2 regions of the Mesorhizobium sp. WSM4989 genome follow, and region 2 is predicted to be linked to the other one. Evidence: riboswitches for the same ligand, from Rfam matches in the RefSeq annotation. Region 2 holds a riboswitch; the other holds the start of a gene.
The links. Region 2 has a riboswitch for S-adenosylmethionine ahead of P9217_RS07550 (O-succinylhomoserine sulfhydrylase). Riboswitches for the same ligand answer to the same signal wherever they lie in the genome.
Positions count from the first base shown of each region.

Region 1: it holds a riboswitch for S-adenosylmethionine, as region 2 does, so the genes downstream of both, P9217_RS25225 (homoserine O-acetyltransferase) here and P9217_RS07550 (O-succinylhomoserine sulfhydrylase) in region 2, are expected to answer to the same signal.

Region 1 is NZ_JARTVN010000003.1:85,024-94,983, reverse strand. Features, by position in the region: gene P9217_RS25255 (ABC transporter ATP-binding protein/permease) at 1-430, shown strand, start outside; gene P9217_RS25250 (DUF1194 domain-containing protein) at 482-1,279, shown strand; gene P9217_RS25245 (glycosyltransferase family A protein) at 1,323-2,258, opposite strand; gene P9217_RS25240 (glycosyltransferase) at 2,460-3,449, opposite strand; gene P9217_RS25235 (Stf0 family sulfotransferase) at 3,562-4,380, opposite strand; gene metW (methionine biosynthesis protein MetW) at 4,329-4,943, opposite strand; gene P9217_RS25225 (homoserine O-acetyltransferase) at 5,032-6,201, opposite strand; SAM riboswitch at 6,292-6,369, opposite strand; gene hisC (histidinol-phosphate transaminase) at 6,505-7,608, shown strand; gene P9217_RS25215 (prephenate/arogenate dehydrogenase family protein) at 7,615-8,553, shown strand; gene P9217_RS25210 (sugar kinase) at 8,550-9,497, opposite strand; gene P9217_RS25205 (DUF2125 domain-containing protein) at 9,505-9,960, opposite strand, start outside.
Region 2 is NZ_JARTVN010000001.1:1,551,453-1,561,412, reverse strand. Features, by position in the region: gene P9217_RS07585 (magnesium and cobalt transport protein CorA) at 1-670, shown strand, start outside; gene P9217_RS07580 (GcrA family cell cycle regulator) at 766-1,284, opposite strand; gene P9217_RS07575 (aspartate aminotransferase family protein) at 1,642-2,841, shown strand; gene argF (ornithine carbamoyltransferase) at 2,857-3,768, shown strand; gene P9217_RS07565 (Hsp33 family molecular chaperone) at 3,877-4,908, shown strand; gene apaG (Co2+/Mg2+ efflux protein ApaG) at 4,961-5,353, opposite strand; partial or broken gene P9217_RS07555 (ceramide glucosyltransferase) at 5,572-6,716, shown strand; gene P9217_RS07550 (O-succinylhomoserine sulfhydrylase) at 6,758-7,948, opposite strand; SAM riboswitch at 8,005-8,082, opposite strand; gene P9217_RS07545 (2'-deoxycytidine 5'-triphosphate deaminase) at 8,218-9,312, shown strand; gene P9217_RS07540 (ABC transporter substrate-binding protein) at 9,395-9,960, shown strand, end outside.

The DNA.
Region 1 (9,960 bases), on a different contig from region 2:
CGACGTGCTCAACCATGCCGAAGGCACCAAGATCGACGACGACGAGATTTCCGCCGTGCTCGGTGAAGTCGGCCTCGAGCGCCTCTCGTTCCAGCTCGACCGCTCGGCGCGCTGGGAGCATGAGCTGGCCGACGATGAGCAGCGGCTACTCGCCTTCGCCCGGCTGGCGCTGAGGAAGCCGAAATGGGTGATCATCGACGAAGCGCTGGATACGTTCGACGGCGCCACGCTTCGGCGCGTGCTGGCGATGCTGCAGGCCAGACTGCCGCACGCCGCTATCCTCAATATCGGGCGCGGTCTGCACAACAACCAGTTCTTCCCGCGCGCGCTCACCATCGTCAAGGACAGCAGCGGATCGGCGCTGAAGCCGGCCCGTCTCCGCGCCGGGGCGATCGAACCCCCGCCTGTTGCCGCGCGCGCCAAGAAATAGCTTTATTTCGCCGCGATCGCCGGGAAGAATCCCGGCGTGGTGGAGCCTGCCATGCTCAAGCTGTTCAGCCTGCTTGCATGCCTTGCCTGCGCCGAGGCAGCGCCAATGCCTGCCATCGGAGGCACTGCCGTCGATGTGGAACTCGTGCTGGCCGTCGACATCTCGCAATCGATGGACGAAGAAGAGTTCGCCCTGCAGCGCGCCGGCTATGTCGAGGCGCTGCGCCATCCCGACTTCATCAGCGCCGCGCGCTCGGGCCCGAGGGGCCGCATCGCGCTCGCCTATTTCGAATGGGCGGGCGTCGTGCGCGACGACGGCGTGATCGGCTGGCAAGTGATCGACGGCGCGGACAGCGCCAACGCCTTCGCCGACACCATCGCGGGTCGTCCGTTCCGGAGCTTTCGCGGCACGTCGATTTCAGGCGCTCTCGGATTCGGCGCCGGACTTCTGGAGAAAAACAGCTACTCGGCGCCGCGCCGGGTCATCGACATATCGGGGGACGGGCCCAACAATGCCGGGCTGCCCGTCGCGATGATCCGTGATGCGGCTTTGGCCAAAGGCATCGTGGTCAACGGCCTGCCGATCCTGATCAGTCCGTCGCCGAGCGTCATTCGTCTCGACCGCTACTATGCCGATTGCGTCACCGGCGGCCCCGGTTCGTTCGTGTTGCCGATCTATGCGGCGTCGGAATTCTCGACGGCTATCCGCCGCAAGCTGATCCAGGAGGTGAGCGGGATCGGCGACGCCGGAAGCATCCGCGTCGACGCGGAGGCGCCGACCGACTGCCTGCTTGGCGAACGGCTGCGGCAGCGGTTTTCCGATCCGTATTTTCCGGAGCTGGATCGGTGAGGTCCCAATTTGCACTGTTTCGGCCAGAGCGCCGCGCTGTGCCTCAGGCCGCTCTGGCGCCGTATCTGGCGCGGAACTCGTCATAGCAATCGCGGCGCCAGCGCCGGCCGACGACATAGCCGCGCAGCAGTTCGGTCGGCGAGTAGCCGAGCGCCTTTGACGACCGATTGGCGAGATAGCCCGAAAAGGCCTGTGGCAGCCTCCCCTTCAATATGTCGGCGATGATCTGCCGCGCGATCATATAGGGCGGCACGTCGGGATAGCGGTCGGCAATATAAGGATGTTTGCCGATCAGGTTGGCGTAGGCCTCGACATAGCCGTCGCGCCGGCCGGAGATCGAATTTTCCGAATTGTATTTCTTCCAGTCGATATCATCCGACAGCAAGGCGCCGCTGCGGTTGGCAAAACGCAGCAGCAATTCGCGGTCCTGCATGCGCGTGATATCGCTGTCAAAGCCGCCGATCGCAAGCAGCGATTCGTGCCGGGCGGTGATCGCCGAGCCAGCGATGAAGATCGTCTGCGAGACCAGGGCGCGCTGCAGCCTGCTCTTGTCGAGCAAGGCCTGACGATTGATGCATTTGGTGCTGCGGCCGCCCTTGACCGAGATGAAGGAACTGATCAGCACTTCGAGCGAGGGGTTCCTGTCGAAGTGCGACAGCGTCCGGTCCAGGCGGTCCGGCAGATACACATCGTCCGAATCAAGGAAGGTCACGACCGGCGCCCGCGCGCGCTCGATGCCCGCGTTGCGCGCGGCATTGGCGCCGCGCCATTTCGCGCCGACATAGATCAGTCTGGGATCGCGAATCTCGGCCAGCGCCAAGGCCGTTCCGTCGGTCGAACCGTCGTCGACAACAATGTGCTCGAAGCGGGTAAGTGTCTGGGCAAGAACACTTTCCACCGCGCGCACGACCTGGCTTCGCCGGTTGTGCGTCGGCGTGATCACGGTGATCAGCGGAGCTGGGTCGGAGGCAGTCGGCATCTAACTTTCGTTATGGGCAGATAAACGATGACCGTAAGATACTCGCACAACCTGCCTCCATGTCCGCCCCCGGATGGATTCGGCAAACGCTACAGAAAAGAGCCGCCTATGTCACCTGAGGTGTCGCATCGGGGTCAAGTTCAGAGCGTGTTTCCTCAAAGTTATGCGGTTTGAAAGCAACACTTCGCGGCGGTTTATCCTTCAACTATGCCCGACATAGTCAGGCACGGTTTCGATTTCGTCGCTTACGAGACCGGCAGCGAGGCTGAAATGACCAAGAAATGCCAGGGTATAAAAAGCCAGGCCTACCACCAGTGAAAACGGGATCTGCCAAAGAGGCATACCCGTTTGCGGCGCGTGGCTGAGCACGCGTCGCGTCGTGCGCCACGACATGGTCCACCAGCGACTGAACGACTTGACGATCCGCTGGCTGCGACTGGGGGCATGAAGCGCGACGAACTTGCGGTCGGCGTCCCTGCCGGTCACCAACGCGCGCCAATAGAAGAACCGCCAGCCACGCGGAGAGTAGTGGTAAACGCGCGCATCGACGTTGACGATCTTGTGGCCCTCGCGCCGAAGCTGGTGCATCAGCAGCGTGCAGGACACCTTGAAGCCGTTATGTGCCGGGAAAGGGTGGTTGACGATCCAATGGCGCCGGAAGGCGACATTGTTGGCATTGATCGCCCGCTTCGAGGCGAATCTTTCATCTCCGCGGGCCATCGGGAAGAACCAGATCAAGGCGAAGGTTCTCGAGAAGAAGTCGTCATAGGACAGATAGGTATGGCCGTTCACGCAGACGGTTTGCGGCTGTTGAAACGGCTGCAGCAGATTTGAAAGCCAACCTGGCTGAGGGACCGTGTCCGAATCCAGGAAAACAACGATGTCTCCTTCGGTCAAAAGCACGCCGTTGTTCTTGAGTTCGTAATACCGACCGTCGGGGCAAGCTGTGATTGTCAGGTCGGCAACCTGCATCAATTCAGGCGCTTCAGCTTCAATGCTCGCTTGCAGCAAGCTGCCGTCCGAATCGGGCCCGCCATGCGACACGACAACTTTTGGCCTTGCAAAACCCGTAGCGGAAACAGCCGCGATTTCGCGCGCCAGTGACTTCAGCCCCAGGCCGATCTCGTTCCAGTCGATGGATTTGGCGTTCTCCATCTCCATGACGATCGAATAGATCGGGTGTTCAGCCATAGATAAACACCAGTTTTGCCGGTACAGTCGCTATAGCCCTGCGGGGTATGCCGTCAAACGATTCTCGGTGCCATTCTATTTGCAAGTTTGCGCTTCAATCGCATGATTCTTTCTAGATCTTCAGGAACCCGCGCTTTTTTCTGTGCGGGAAGCTCGACGGGTCGGCATATTCAGACAGGAAACGTTTTCTCCATTCGTCATTGGTCGCGTCGCGCTGGATTTCGAGACCTGATCCGAGATTCGTTCCCCAGACAGGCTCGACCCCGGCCAACTGGGCAATTTTCTCGAGGCTTCCTCTCGGGTTTTGCTGGACCTGCTCGTAAGTTAGCGCAAGAAAGGACAGCCCGTTTTTCGCGAACCACCCGTCCCAGGCCAGATTTTCCATCAGAATCTTTTCGAGCGATTCGGCGATAGCCTCGCCGTCATAGCGTGGGGATGCGCGATTGACCTCGCTAGAGCGGAATCTGCGGGTTTGGCGCGCACGCGCCCATGAGATCGCCTGACCCAGCAAATCGCTGCGCGTCAGGCGCACATAGTGAAGGTTGGGAAGACTGGCGGGGAGGTTCACCTTCTTGGCAACTTGAGCGAATTGACTCGCAAAAAGCTTGATCGCGTAGATTCCGGAAGAGGACCGTCCTTCCGTCAGCGCCCTCAGAAGCTGCCCTCTGGCATCGCGCGGATAGCCTGGCTGTTCGAGCAGCCGGCGCCCGCCAAACCACTCCAGTGGATTGCCCAGCCCGGCGGAAGCCATCAGTCCTGCAAGATGATTGCTGCCGGTACGCGGCGAAGTGCACACAAGAATCCCTGTGCTTATCTCCGACAGAATTTCCGACGGGATTTGAACCACGGCCGGCCGGCGTCGAAAGAGATCGAGCGAGATCATCGTTTCAGCAAGAACACCGCCTGCTGGCCGAAGAAGTTCCAGAACCACCAGGGCATCGACAGGCCGATCTTCTGGCCGTTGGCGTCGAGCGCGGTCGCCTTCTCGACCGTCGCGCCGAGCTCTTCGCACAGATTGACGAAGTCGCGAATGGTGCAGAAGTGGATGTTCGGCGTGTCGTACCAGGAATAGGGCAGGTCCTTGGTGACCGGCATCCTGCCCTTGATCAGCAGCGAGAAGCGCACGCGCCAATGGCCGAAATTGGGGAAGGAGACGATCGCGCGGTTGCCGATCCGAAGCAGCTCGTCGAGCACAAGTTTCGGGTTGCGGGTCGCCTGCAGCGTTTGCGACAGGACGACGAAATCAAAACCTTTGTCGGGGTAGAATTCGAGGTCCTTGTCGGCATCGCCCTGGACGACGGAAAGGCCGCGCGCCACGCATTCGTTGACGCCGCGCTGTGACAGCTCCAGGCCGCGGCCATCAACCTGCTTGGTCGCCTGCAGAACCTCCAGAAGCACGCCATCGCCGGAGCCGACATCGAGCACGCGCGAATGCGGCGGGATGAGATCGGTGACGACTTCGAGGTCGACGCGCTGAGCGCGATTAACGCTCATGGGCACACCTCCGGCCTTTGAGCATTTGCAGCCAATGGGAATCTCGGCGTCTCAGAAGTGCGGCCAGGACACAGAGATCGCGCGCCACTCATAGGCTGAGCCCCCTTGCGCGCGCGGCCGAGGCTATGAAGCCGTTGATGGCCGCGAACAATTCCGGTTCGTCGAGCAGGAAAGCGTCATGGCCGCGATCGGTCTCGATCTCGACGAAGGAGACGGACGCGCCGGCGGCGTTCAGCGCATGCACGATCGAGCGGCTTTCCTCGGTCGGGAACAGCCAGTCGCTTGTGAACGACACGAGGCAGAAGCGTGTCTTGGTGCCGGCGAAGGCATCCGCCAGCCGTCCGCCGTGGTCGGCGGCGAGGTCGAAATAGTCCATAGCGCGGGTCAGATAGAGGTAGGAGTTGGCGTCGAAGCGGTCGACGAAGGTCATGCCTTGATGGCGCAGATAGCTTTCGATCTGGAAATCGGCGTCGAAGCCGAAGGTCAGCGCCTCGCGATCCTGCAGGTTGCGGCCGAACTTGCGGTGCAGCGCTGCTTCCGAGAGGTAAGTGATGTGCGCGGCCATGCGCGCCACGGCGAGGCCCTTTTCCGGCCGCCTGCCGAAATCGAGATATTTGCCGCCGTGCCAGTCCGGATCGGCCATGACGGCCTGCCGCCCGACCTCGTGGAAGGCGATGTTCTGCGAGGAATGCCGGGCGCCGGTGGCGATTGGCAACGCGGAGAAGACGCGTTCCGGGTAGCTTGCGGCCCATTGCAGCACCTGCATGCCGCCCATCGAGCCGCCGAGCACGCAGAACAGCTTCTCGATGCCGAAATGATCGACCAGCATCAGCTGCGCCCGCACCATGTCGCGGATGGTGATGATCGGCAGGTCGAGCCCATAGGGCCTGCCTGTCGCCGGATCGGTCGAGGCCGGGCCGGTGGAGCCGAGGCAGCCGCCGATGACGTTGGCGCAAATGACAAAAAAGCGGCTGGTGTCGATGATCCTGCCGGGGCCGATCAGCACCTCCCACCAGCCCGGCTTGCCGGTCACCGGGTTGGTGCTGGCGACATGCTGGTCGCCGGTCAGCGCGTGGCAGACGAGGATGGCGTTGGAGCGGGCGTCGTTGAGGGCGCCGTAGGTCTGGTAAGCGACCTGGAACGGCGACAGCACGGTGCCCGCATCGAGTTTTAGCGGCTTGTCGGGACCGAACTGCAACACCGGGCTCGACGGTTGGTCGGCCTCGTGGTTGGTCCTTGGAGCGCGCTGAGCGGCCATTGCATTCCCCATCCAGTCGCATCGATCTCGCGATACGGCGTCCGGCCGGCAACGGACAACAAAAAACCGGCCTGCCTTCGCAAAGCCGGTTACAGGTTGCAAGCGGCCCTTTAGCGAATTGTTTAACGTGGCTGCAAGCCGACCGGCCAAATCACCACGGGAGATCCGGCTGTTCTTCTAGGGCCAGCGCCGCGCTTCGTCAACGGTCTGCCTACGCTCGAGCGCGCCGGCCCTCGACATTCGGGGCCACGGCCTGTATTTCCGCTGCGGCCTCGAACCAGGGCCTCTCGACGGATTTGTGACATGAAGCAGGATCAGCCACGTCCGACGCCCCGCGCGGGCATCATGGACATCGAGGCCTATGTGCCGGGAAAAAGTACCGCGCCGGCCGGCGTGACGAAGGTCTACAAGCTGTCGTCCAATGAGAATCCGCTCGGGCCCTCGCCGAAGGCGATCGAGGCCGCCCGGGAGGTGGCTGCCAAATTGGACGTTTATCCCGACGGCTCCGCCCGCCGGCTGCGCGAGGCGATCGCCGATGTGCACGGCCTCAATCCGGCAAACATCGTCTGCTCCAATGGCTCCGACGAGATCCTGGGGCTGCTGGCGCAGACCTATCTCGCGCCGGGAGACGAGGCCGTGTTCACCGAACACGCCTTCATGGTTTACAAGATCTATATCCAAGCCGCCGGCGCCAAGCCGGTGGCGGTCAAGGAGACGGACGAGCGCGCCGACATCGACGCAATCCTCGCCGCGGTGACGCCGGCGACGCGGATCGTGTTCCTCGCCAACCCCAACAATCCGACCGGCACTTATGTGCCGTTCCAGGAGGTGCGCCGGCTGCATGCCGGACTGCCCAAGAGCGTGCTCCTGGTGCTCGACGCGGCCTATGCCGAATATGTGCGGCGCAACGACTATGAAGCCGGCATCGAGCTGGCCGGGAGCTCGGAGAACGTGGTCATGACCCGCACCTTCTCCAAGCTCGGCCTCGGCGGCGCACGCATCGGCTGGATGTACGGACCGGCGCATATCGTCGATGCCATCAACCGGGTGCGCGGGCCCTTCAACGTCAATGCAACCGCGATCGAGGCTGGCATCGCGGCCATCCGCGACCGCGCCCATGTCGAGCGCAGCGTGGCGCATAACGAGAAGTGGCTTGCCTGGGTCAGCGAGGAGTTGACCGGGCTCGGGCTGCGCGTGACGCCCAGCGTCGGCAATTTCCTGCTGATCCACTTCCCCGACAACAAAAAGCATTCGGCAGCGGCCGCGGACGACTATCTCAGCGCGCGCGGCTACATCCTGCGGCGCGTCACCGGCTACGGCTTTCCCAACGCGCTGCGCATGAGCATCGGCATCGAGGAGGCCAATCGCGGCGTCGTCGAGGCGCTCAAGACATTTCTGAAAAGCTGAAGCACCATGACAGCACCGATGTTCGGAAGAATAGCGCTGGTCGGCATCGGCCTGATCGGTTCGTCGCTGGCCCGCGTCATCCGCCGGGAAGGCCTGGCGCGCCACATCGCTGTCGCGACGCGCAGCCAATCGACGCTCAAGCGCGCCGAGGAACTGGGTCTCGGCGATTCCTACACGACCGAGGCCGAAGACGCGGTGCGCGACGCGGATCTCGTCATCGTCTCGGTTCCGGTCGGCTCGTCCGGCGAGGTCGCGGCCGAGATCGCGCCGGCGCTGAAGAAAGGCGCGATCCTCACCGATGTCGGCTCAACCAAAGCTTCGGTGATCGCGCAAATGCAGCCGCATGTGCCCGTCGGTGTGCATTTCATCCCCGGGCACCCGCTGGCGGGCACGGAAAAGTCCGGGCCGGATGCCGGCTTCGCCGATCTCTTCGACAACCGCTGGTGCATCTTCACGCCGCTGCCGGGCACGGATCCGGAGGCGCTGGAAAAGCTCTCCGAATTCTGGCGGCGCTGCGGCTCCAACATCGACACGATGGACCCGCAGCATCACGACATGACCTTGGCCATCGTCTCGCATCTGCCGCATATCATCGCCTACAACATCGTCGGCACCGCCGACGACCTGGAATCGGTGACCAAGACGGAAGTCATCAAATACTCCGCTTCCGGTTTTCGCGACTTTACCCGACTGGCCGCTTCCGACCCGACCATGTGGCGGGACGTGTGCCTGCACAACAAGGACGCGATCCTGGAAATGCTGGCGCGCTTCTCGGAGGATCTGGCCTCGTTGCAGCGAGCGATCCGCTGGGGCGACGGCGAAAAGCTGTTCGACCTGTTCACCCGCACGCGCGCCATCCGCCGCTCGATCATTGAGGCCGGCCAGGATATCGATGTGCCGGATTTCGGCCGTCAGGCCGTGGAGCACCCGGGGGCCAAGCCCTAGGCCTTCTGCTCGATCTGTCCCGATGGGGGCCAGTGCGCCGCCATCATGGCCATTGTCTCGGCTCTGTCCGGAGCGCCGAGCCGGCCGCCGAAGCGCAGGCATTTAAGCGCGGCGGCGGCGCTGGCAAAGCGCAGCGCCTGCTCGGACGGCATGGCTTCGGCAAGGCCGACGGCGAAGGCGCCGTGGAAGACGTCGCCGGCGGCGAGCGTGTCGACCGCCTTGACCTTCGGCGCCTCGACATGCCGGACGCGACCGGTTCCCCGATCATGCCACCAGGTTCCGGCAGCGCCGCCCGTCACCGCGACGAAGGCGTCGGTGCGCGAGGCGAGATCGGCGCATGCGCTTTCCGGATCGAGCGCATGGCCGCAGACGATCCGCGCCGCCGGCTCCGAGGCGACGATGTGCGAGGCCAACGGCAAAAGCCGCTCGAGCACGTCGATCGGCGCGGTGTCGGCGTCGAGGATCGCCGGACGGCCGGCGTCCCGCGCGGCCGCCAAGGCAAGTGCCGCGGCGCCCGGCCAGCGGACGTCCACCAGCACGGCGTCGAGGGCGGAAAGTTCGGCAAGCGGCAGCGTGTCGGGATCGGCTTGCGCCCTGCTGTCATAGAAGGGCACGATGATGCGCTCGCCATGGGCATCCACCAGGATCGCGGCCAGCGCGGAGCGCGCGCCGGCGACGCGGCGGACCAGGCTGCAATCGACGCCTTCCGCCTCGATCTCGGCAATCAGCCGGTCGCCGACCGCATCGTCTCCCGCGCTCGCCCAAAGCGACACATCGGCGCCGAGGCGATGCGCGGCGCAGGCCGCACTCGTCGCCATGCCGGAGGCGATCTGGACACCGTCGCTGGCGATGAACTTGCCCTGATGCGCGGGCAGCGTCTCGACACGCAGGATCGTGTCGAGGGTGAACGCGCCGACGCTGAGCAGTTTGATCGGTCCGGCCATCGCAGTCTCAATCGACCGGCTTGATCTTGCCGAGCGGGATGAAGCCAAGCGAAGCTTTACCCTTCACGATCTTGAGCGGCATGGACGGTTGGTTGCCGAGCATGGCAATGCCGGCAAAACCCTGCTCGATCTCGCTCTTGTGCTCGGGAATGGCGCCGGCGAGGATCGCCGCTACGGCCTTTGGGTCCTTTAGCTTGATCGACAGATTTGCATCGATCAGGCCGTCGGCGTCGATCGAGATCGGCCCGGACACAGTTACGCGCGCCGTGCCTGATGACACGTCGAGGCTGGCAATCTCGACCGACTGGCCGCGCAGGCTTTTCGGCGGCGCCTTAATCAGCGCGACGCCGTTCTTCACTGTCGCTTCGCCGGCGCCGTCGAGTTCCGGCAGCACGCGTCCGCCGACAGCTTCCGCGTCGATCTTCAGGTCGCCAAAGCTGCCGGTATAGACGAGGTCCTGGCC
Region 2 (9,960 bases):
CTTCGTCGGCACCGGCTATATCGTCAGCGTCAGGCACGGCCCGTCGACCTCTTACGCCGCGGTGCGCCAGCACTGGGAAAGCTGCCCGTCCTCGCTCGCCAAGGGCGAGGATTTCGTCCTCTATGCAATTCTCGACTTCATCGTCGACAACTACATGCCTGTGCTCGAGCAGATCGAGGACGAGGTCGAGCAGATCGAGGACAAGGTGCTGCTGAAGCCGATGAGCGGTGGCGACATCGAGCGGCTCTACATGCTGCGCCGCGATCTGCTCAGGCTGCGCAACGCGGCGCTGCCGCTGGTCGAGGTCTGCCGGCGGCTGACCAGCGCCGAGCTGCCGCAGATCCATGCCGCCATGCATCCGCTGTTCCGCGACGTGACGGACCACATCCGCACCGTGCAGGAAAAGATCGACAGCCTGCGCGAGGTGCTCGCCTTCGCCTTCGAGGCAAGCCTTCTGGTCGGACAGAGCCAGGAAACGGCGATCTCCAAGAAGCTGGCCTCATGGGCGGCCATCCTGGCGGTGCCCACGGCCTTCGCCGGCATTTACGGCATGAATTTCGACGACATGCCTGAACTGAAGATGGAATACGGCTACCCGACAGTCCTGGCCGCCATCGCGCTGATCTGCGCGTTTCTGTATTGGCGGTTCAGGAAGAATGGATGGCTGTGAAATAGCGAATAGCGATAAAGAAGCTTGTGCCGGACTCGAATACCGATGTTATTCCTATTTCGTTCGCTATTCGCTATTCGCTATTCGCTATTCGCTTAGCGGCTTCTGCGCCTTTCCGCCGCCGGCTGGAACGCCACCCTTGCATGGTATTTGCAGTACGGCCCGGTTTCGCCAGCGTCGTTGCCGCAGAAGCTGAAGTCTTCCGACAGCGGATCGCCGTTGGGCCATTTGCAGGTGCGCTCGGTCAGCTCGACGAGCTGCAGGTTGCGCGAGATTGGCACGACAACGTTCTCGACCGGGCGGATATAGTGGCGCGCCACCGGCTCCGCCTCGAACTGCACCTGCAGAGCGGTCGCGCCGATGGAGGCCGTCACATGACGGGCTGCGCTGGCGGCACGAGCCACGGACTTCTGCATCGAGGCGCCCTGCGTGGCCTTCTTCTGCCGTGCCGGCGCCGCGGTCGCGCGGCCGCGGCCCGACAGTTTCAGGCGATGCACCTTGCCGATAACGGCATTGCGGCTCACACCGCCGAGCTGCGCGGCGATCTGGCTGGCGCTGAGACCCTCCGACCACAATTTCCTGAGAAGTTCGACTCGCTCGTCAGTCCAGTTCATGAGACCGCGCTCCTGCTGAGGGGTGCGGCGGTCAGAATCCTTTCCCGAGCCGGCTCTCGCCGGGCAAACGACACCACATGTACCGGGTGATTAGATCCGCCGCACGAAATCTAGTTATTTCTCGACTACAATTACCTTATGCGCTGACTCGGTGACAAGAGTCCCCAGGGCAACACCGATTCGGTTTTTACGGTTTTCCCCAACTTGCCCAACCGCTGATGGGCCGGCGTGGCGCTGGAGCCTTGCCGCGCGCTTCTGCGCGACCTTTTCGTTGACTTCATGGCCGAAAAACATGATAAGCCGCGAAGGCCGCCGCATTGGCGGCTTTTTTGATTTCCGGTTCCGGAGACGCATATAATGAGCGGTTCGGCGCTTTACGAGACTTTTGCTCGCGCACCCCTGGCCTTCGACCGCGGGGAGGGGACCTGGCTGGTCACCGACAAGGGCGAGCGATATCTCGACTTCGCCGGCGGCATCGCCGTGAACTCGCTGGGCCACAGCCATCCGCATCTGGTCGCGGCGCTCACCGGGCAGGCGGCCAAGCTGTGGCACGTCTCCAATCTCTACGAGATCCCGGAGCAGCGCCGGCTGGGCGAAAGGCTGGTCGATGCAACCTTCGCCGACAAGGTGTTCTTCACCAATTCGGGCGCCGAGGCTCTGGAATGCGCCATCAAGTCGGCCAGGCGCTATCAGTTCGTCAAAGGCCATCCGGAGCGTTTCCGCATCATCACTTTCGAGGGCGCCTTCCACGGCCGCACGCTGGCGACGATCGCCGCCGGCGGTCAGTACAAATATCTCGAGGGTTTCGGTCCGAAGGTCGAGGGCTTCGACCAGGTCGCGTTCGACGATATCGATGCCGCCGAGAAGGCGATCACACCGGAAACCGCGGCTATCCTGATCGAACCGGTGCAGGGCGAGGGCGGCATCCGCCCGGTGCCGACGCAGTCGTTGAAGCGGCTTCGGCAGCTCTGTGACCGGCACGGCCTGCTTCTGATCTTCGACGAGGTCCAGTGCGGCATCGGGCGCACCGGCAAGCTGTTCGCGCATGAGTGGGCGGGCGTCACGCCTGACCTGATGGCGATCGCCAAGGGCATCGGCGGCGGGTTTCCGATGGGTGCCTGCCTCGCGACCGACGAAGCGGCGGCCGGCATGACGGCCGGCGTGCACGGCACCACTTTTGGCGGCAATCCGCTGGCGATGGCGGTGGGCAATGCCGTGCTCGACGTCGTGCTGGCCGACGGCTTCCTCGAGGACGTTCAGCGCAAGGCATTGCTGCTGAAGCAAGGACTGGCGGCGGTCGCCGACGAATTTCCCGAGGTCATCGAAGGCATCCGGGGAAGCGGGCTGATGCTAGGGCTAAAATGCGCCATGCCCAACGCCAAGGTTAACATGGCGCTGCGCGACCAGCACTTGCTTGCGGTGCCGGCGGGCGACAACGTCATCCGGCTTTTGCCGCCGCTCACCGTCACCGACGAGGAGATCGGCGAGGCGCTGAAACGCATTCGGTCGGGCGCCAAGGGCCTGACCGACGCGATTACGGCCGAAGCCGCGAAGTAGTTCTGGAATCTGCCGATGAGCGTTCGTCACTTCACCGACCTGTCCGCCGTTTCCGCAGGCGATCTGCGCGTCATGCTGGACGATGCGATGGCGCGAAAGACCAGGCTCAAGGCCGGCGAGCGTTCGAAGCCGCTCGAGGGCAAGGTGCTGGCGATGATCTTCGACAAGCCTTCGACGCGCACGCGCGTTTCCTTCGACGTCGGCATGCGCCAACTCGGCGGCGAGACCATCATGCTGACCGGCACCGAGATGCAGCTCGGCCGTTCTGAAACCATCGCCGACACCGCCAAGGTGCTGTCGCGCTATGTCGATGCCATCATGATCCGCACCACCTCGCATGACCGGTTGCTGGAACTCACCGAAAACGCGACCGTGCCGGTGATCAATGGGCTGACCGACGATACCCATCCCTGCCAGCTGATGGCCGACATCATGACCTATGAGGAGCATCGCGGTCCGGTGGCCGGCAAGACCTTCGCCTGGACAGGTGACGGCAACAATGTGCTGCACTCGCTTCTAGAAGCCTCGGCGCGGTTCCGCTTCAACCTCAATGTCGCCGTGCCGGAGGGCAGCGAGCCGTTCGAGAAATATGTCGACTGGGCGAAGGCCAATGGCGGCAAGGTGAGGTTTGCCGGCTCGGCCGAAGAGGCCGTCGACCAGGCCGATTGCGTCGTCACCGACAGCTGGGTGTCGATGGGCCAGGAGCATCGCGCCCGCGGCCATAACGTCTTCCTGCCCTACCAGGTCAACGCCGCGCTGATGGCGAGGGCGAAGTCCGACGCGCTTTTCATGCACTGCCTGCCTGCGCATCGCGGCGAGGAGGTCACCGACGAGGTGATCGACGGACCGCATTCGGTGGTCTTCGACGAGGCCGAGAACCGGCTGCACGCCCAGAAGGCGGTGCTGGCCTGGTGCCTGGGCGCTTGACCGGGGTCGACTTGATCCGCGCCAACTTGATCCCGGGATGTGTGATGCCTATTTGCGGGCCATCACTGAAATCGAACGCGCTTCGACCCATGCCGCCTGGAAAGCGGGATGGATGCGCCCCGGAGTTTTGTCATGCTGGAAACGCTTTCCTTGGCTGAGCATCAACCCAAACTCGGCGAATTCGGCTTCGCCGGCGACGACCATGTCGTGCCTTACGAAGTAGCGCCCCTGGATGTGCGCGGCCGCACCGTGCAGCTCGGGCCGATGCTCGACGCCATTCTCAGCCGTCACGATTATCCCGAGCCGGTCGCGCGCCTGCTGGCGGAGGCCTGCGTGCTCACCGTGCTGCTCGGCACGTCGCTGAAATTCGAGGGCAAGTTCATCCTGCAGACCCGCACCGACGGACCGGTCGACATGCTGGTGGCGGACTTCACCACGCCGCATTCGTTGCGCGCCTATGCGCGCTTCGACGCCGACCGGCTGCAGGCACTGATTGCCTCGGGCGAGATCTCGCAGGAGAAGCTGCTCGGCACCGGCGTCCTGGCCCTGACCATCGATCAGGGCGCGCACACGCAGCGCTATCAGGGCATCGTCCAACTCGACGGCACATCGCTGGAAGAAGCCGCGCGCACCTATTTCCGCCAGTCGGAGCAGATCCCGACCGATCTGAGGATGTCGGTTGCGAAGCTGGTGACCCCGGGCCCGGGCGGGGCTCGCGAGCAATGGCGCGCCGGCGGCATCCTGGCGCAGTTCCTGCCGCAGGCGCCCGAACGCATGCGCGTGCCCGACATTTCGGGCGGTGATGGCGATCCGCGAGACGTGGCGCACGAACCGGCCGACAATTCCTGGCGGGAACTCTTGGCGCTGCTCGGCACCATCGAGCCGACCGAGCTCATCGATCCGACGGTGGGCGCCGAGCGGCTGCTCTACCGCCTGTTCCACGAGCACGGCGTGCGCGTCTTCCGCGGTGTGCCGGTTGCCGACCAGTGCTCCTGCTCGCGCGACAAAATCCGAGGCATTCTCGAAGGCTTCTCGGCCGAGGAGATCAAGGACTCGACCGAGGACGGCGGCATCCATGTCGCCTGCGAGTTCTGCTCGACGCAGTACGACTTCGATCCGGCGGAGTTTGCGGCGGAGTGAGAAAGCTCCGGTTCCTCGCCCCCGCTTTGCGGAGGCGGGGAACTCGAGTTCTTTAGTTCACCGTCCTCTTCGTCCCCGGCATATCGAGCGAGAAAGCCGGAATGGCGACGTCGAACGTTTCGCCGCGGCCGTTGCGCATCGTGTAGCGGCCGACCATGATGCCGGATGGCGTCGAGAGCGGGCATCCCGACGTGTACTGATAGCTGTCGCCGGGGTTGAGCTCCGGCTGGTCGCCGACCACGCCCTCGCCGCGCACCTCTTCGACTCGGCCACGCCCGTCGGTGATGTGCCAGTAGCGCGACAGAAGCTGCACGAACTCGTCCGACCGGTTGTCGATCGTCACCTGGTAGCCCCAGACATAGCGGCTTTCGGACGGATCGGAACGGTCCTCCAGATAAAACGGCCTGACCTGCACTTCGATGTTGCGCGTCACGGCGCGATACATGAGCCACTCCGGTGCCGCAGGGAACATTTTACCGCGCTTCGCGGTTCTACCTCCGCGGCGTCGCCAGCCTGCCGGCTTTTCCACCGCAAGTGCCGACAAACAATGTCATTTAAGTGACACATGACAATGTTGGTGTGCACAAACCGTGCGGGCGACTCGGGCGCTTTGTCGAGTGATGAAACGGCCTCGGGCGGCCTTTCCGGAGTGACCAGATCTCGATGGAACTGACCCTCGCAGCCGCCTTTGCCTCCTCGGCCCTTCTTTTTTCCAACCTTGCCAGCATCGTGCTCGCGTCGTCGCGGCTGAAGCCCAGGCGGGTCATTCCTCCGCCTTCCAGCAAACAGCCGCCTGTCTCGATCGTCGTGCCGTCGCGCGGCGTGGAGCCGTTCACGCAGGAGACGCTCGACCGCGCCTTCTCGCTCGATTGGCCGCGCTACGAAATGATCTTCTGCGTCGCGCACGCCGAAGATCCCGTGGTCAAGCTGATCAACGCCGCCATCGCGCGATTTCCGAATGTTCCGGCGCGGCTCCTCGTCGGCGATGACAGGATCAGCGCCAATCCCAAGCTCAACAACTGCATCAAGGGCTGGCAGGCGGCGCGGCACGACTGGGTGATCCTCGCCGATTCCAACGTGCTGATGCCCAAGGACTATGTCCAGCATCTGATGGCGGCCTGGGGACCGGACACCGGCCTCGTCTGCTCGACGCCGATCGGCTCGCGGCCGGACGGTTTCTGGGCCGAAGTCGAATGCGTCTTCCTCAACACGCTGCAGGCGCGCTGGCAATATGCCGGCGAAGCGCTCGGCCTTGGCTTCGCCCAGGGCAAGAGCATGCTGTGGAACAAGCCGATGCTGGATGCAAATGGCGGCATCCAGGCTTTGGCCGCCGAAATCGCCGAGGACGCGGCGGCGACCAAGCTGGTCAACAGCCTTGGCCTTCGGTCAATCTCGTGGCCGCGCCCTTCGAGCAGCCGCTCGGCCAGCGCACGCTCGCCGAAATCTGGTCGCGCCAGGCGCGCTGGGCGCGGCTGCGCCGCGTCACCTTCCCATTGTTCTTCGCGCCCGAAATCCTGACCGGTGTGGTCGCGCCGCTGCTTCTGGCGCTGATCGCGGCGGCAAGCGCCGGTGTCAGCCTGCCCGCGACCGCGCTCTGCGTGCTGGCGATCGCCTATGTGCCCGAATGCATGCTCGCCTGGTCCAAGGGCTGGTATCTGTCGCCGCGCAGCGTCACCGCGATGATTGTGCGCGACGTGATGCTTCCCGCCATCTGGGCGCGCGGCTGGCTTGGCGGAGCCGTCGAATGGCGTGGCAACGCAATGACCATCCGCAACAGCGGGATGACTGAACTCGAAGAGATTGCTTGAGCCGGCTGCGGCTCAAGCGCGCTCTTTGCAGCCGTGGCGGTTCATTCCTTCGCCGCCTTGAGCGCCTGTTCGATGTCGGCGAGCAGGTCGTCGGTATCCTCCAGCCCGACGGAGAGCCTGAGCGTGCCTGGTCCGATGCCGAGCTCGGCGCGCGCCTCGTCGCTGAGGTTTTTGTGCGTCGTCGTCGCCGGATGCGTGATCAGGCTCTTTGCGTCGCCGAGGTTGTTCGAGATCAGCACGATGTCGAGCGCGTTCTGCAAGGCGAAGGCCGCCTGCTTGCCGCCCTTGACGTCAAGGCAGATCAGCGTCGAGCCGCCCGACATCTGCTTCCTGACGATATCCGCCTGGGGATGGTCGGCCCGGCCCGGATAGATGACGCGGGCGATCTCCGGCCGGCCAGCCAGGAAGTCCGCGATCTTGCCGGCGCTTTCGGTCTGCTGGCGCACGCGCAGCGGCAGCGTCTCGAGGCCCTTCAGCAGCGTCCATGCGTTGAATGGCGACAGGCTCGGGCCGGTGTGCCGGAAATAGTCGTGCAAGTTCTCGTCGATCCACTTCTTGTCCGACAGGATGACGCCGCCGAGGCAGCGGCCTTGTCCGTCGATATGCTTGGTCGCCGAGTAGACCACGATATGGGCGCCGAGCTGCAGCGGCTTCTGCTGCAGCGGCGTGGCAAAGACGTTGTCGACGATCACGCGTGCGCCGATCGAATTGGCTAAAGCGGCGACAGCGGCGATATCGACCACTTCCAGCGTCGGGTTGGTCGGGCTTTCCAGGAAGAACAGCTTGGTGTTCGGCCTGACCGCTTTTTCCCAATTGGCAATGTCGGTGCCGTCGATCAGCGTCGCCTCGATGCCATAGCGCGGCGCCAGCGTCTCGACCACCCAGCGGCAGGAACCGAACAGGGCTCGCGCCGCAACGATGTGATCGCCGGCCTTGACGCTGCAGAGCAGGGCGGCGGACACGGCGGCCATGCCGGAAGCGGTGGCACGTGCGTCTTCCGCGCCTTCCAGCGCGCACATGCGCTTCTCGAACATATCGACGGTCGGGTTGGCGTAGCGCGAATAGATGAAGCCGGGTTCCTCGCCCTTGAAGCGGGCCTCCGCTGCCTGGGCCGTCTCGTAGACATAGCCCTGGGTGAGATACATCGCCTCGGCGGTTTCGCCGAAGCCGGAACGCAGCGTCCCGCCATGCACGAGTGCCGTCTGAGGTTTCCAGTTACGCGTCTTGGTCATCGCCCTGCTTCCAAACACAAAAAAACCGGCCGCGACGTCGCAACCGGTCCATACGGCCTTGCGGCCCGACGGTCCTTTAGCGACTTGTTTAACGTGGCTGCAAGCCGACCGGCCAAATCACCACGGGATAACGACCCTTTAGACCTCGCCCGCGCTTGCGTCAATTGCCGGCTTGATTAAGAGGGTTGTACCAGGCAGCCTCCGCAAAAGTGTCCCGCGGTTTTGCGACAGGAAACTGCGACGACAATGACTTCGCCCGGAGCCAGACATTGCGGCAGACAGGCATTCTTCCGGATCAGGACATCGCGGCGCTCTTCCAGTCGGGCGCGCTGAAGTCGCCGCGCGCGCTCGACACCAACCAGATCCAGCCGGCCAGCCTCGATCTCAGACTGGGCGACAAGGCCTTTCGCGTGCGCGCCTCCTTTCTGCCCGGTCCCGATCATCTGGTGGCCGACAAGCTGGACCGGCTGAAGCTGCATGAGATCAACCTCGCCGAGGGTGCGGTGCTGGAGACGGGCTGCGTCTACATCGTGCCGCTGCAGGAAAGCCTGGCGCTGCCAGCGGAAGTCTCGGCTTCGGCCAACCCGAAGAGCTCGACCGGACGGCTCGACATTTTCACGCGTGTCATGACCGACCGCGGCCATGAATTCGATAAGATCGTCGCCGGCTATCATGGCCCGCTCTACCTCGAGGTCAGCCCGCGCACCTTCCCGATCGTCGTGCGCGCCGGCTCGCGCCTGTCGCAGATCCGCTTCCGCACCGGCAACGCCGTGCTGTCGGAGAATGAGTTGCGTGACCTCCATCACGCCGAGATGCTGGTTGCGACCGAGCCGCCCAACATCTCCGGCGGCGGCATTGCGCTCTCTATCGATCTCGACGGCGACAAGGATGGCCTGGTCGGCTATCGCGGCAAGCACCACACCGGCCTCGTCGACGTAGACAAGCGCGCCGCTCAGGATGTGGTCGACTTCTGGGAACCGCTCTACAAGAGCGGGGCCGGCGAGCTCGTGCTCGACCCGGACGAGTTCTACATCCTGGTCTCTCGCGAAGCCGTGCACGTGCCGCCGCTCTATGCCGCCGAGATGACGCCATTCGATCCGCTGGTCGGCGAGTTCCGCGTCCACTATGCCGGCTTTTTCGACCCGGGCTTCGGCCACTCCGCCGCCGGCGGCAGCGGCAGCCGCGCGGTGCTTGAAGTGCGCAGCCACGAGGTGCCGTTCATTCTCGACCACGGCCAGATCGTCGGCCGCCTCGTCTACGAGCATATGCTGAAGCGCCCGCAGGCACTCTATGGCAGCGAGTTGGGCTCCAACTATCAGGCGCAGGGACTGAAGCTCTCCAAGCATTTTCGCGCCGCGCGCTGATCGCCAGGCTGTGCTTGCCCGGCCTCGCGTGCCGTGCTTGGCTGCGTCCGACAATGTAGCAACTGAACGCAAGGGGATGAAAATGCAGACATCCAGATGGATCCTGTCGGCCGCGGCCGCCGCCATGCTGGCGCTCGGCGTCGGTTCGGTAGACGCGGCCGAAAAGATCAAGATCGGCACCGAGGGCGCCTATCCGCCCTTCAACACCATCACGCCGGACGGCAAGGTCGAAGGCTTCGACATCGACATCGCCAATGCGCTCTGCGCGCAGATGAAGGTCGAATGCGAGATCGTCACTCAGGATTGGGATGGCATCATTCCGGCCCTGCAGGCCAAGAAATTCGACGCCATCATCGCCTCGATGAGCATCACCGAGGAACGCAAGAAGCAGGTCGCCTTCACCCACAAATACTACACCACGCCGCTTGCGCTGGTCGCCCTGAAGGACGCCGACATCGCCTCGACCGAGCCGGCCTCGCTTGCCGGCAAGACGGTCGGTGCCCAGGCCTCGACCACCCAGGCCAACTACGCCCAGGACGTCTACGCCAAGGCCGGCGCCGAGGCGAAGCTCTACCCGACCCAGGAAGAGGCGGTCACCGATCTGCTCAACGGCCGGCTCGACGCCGTCATCTCCGACAAGTTCGTGCT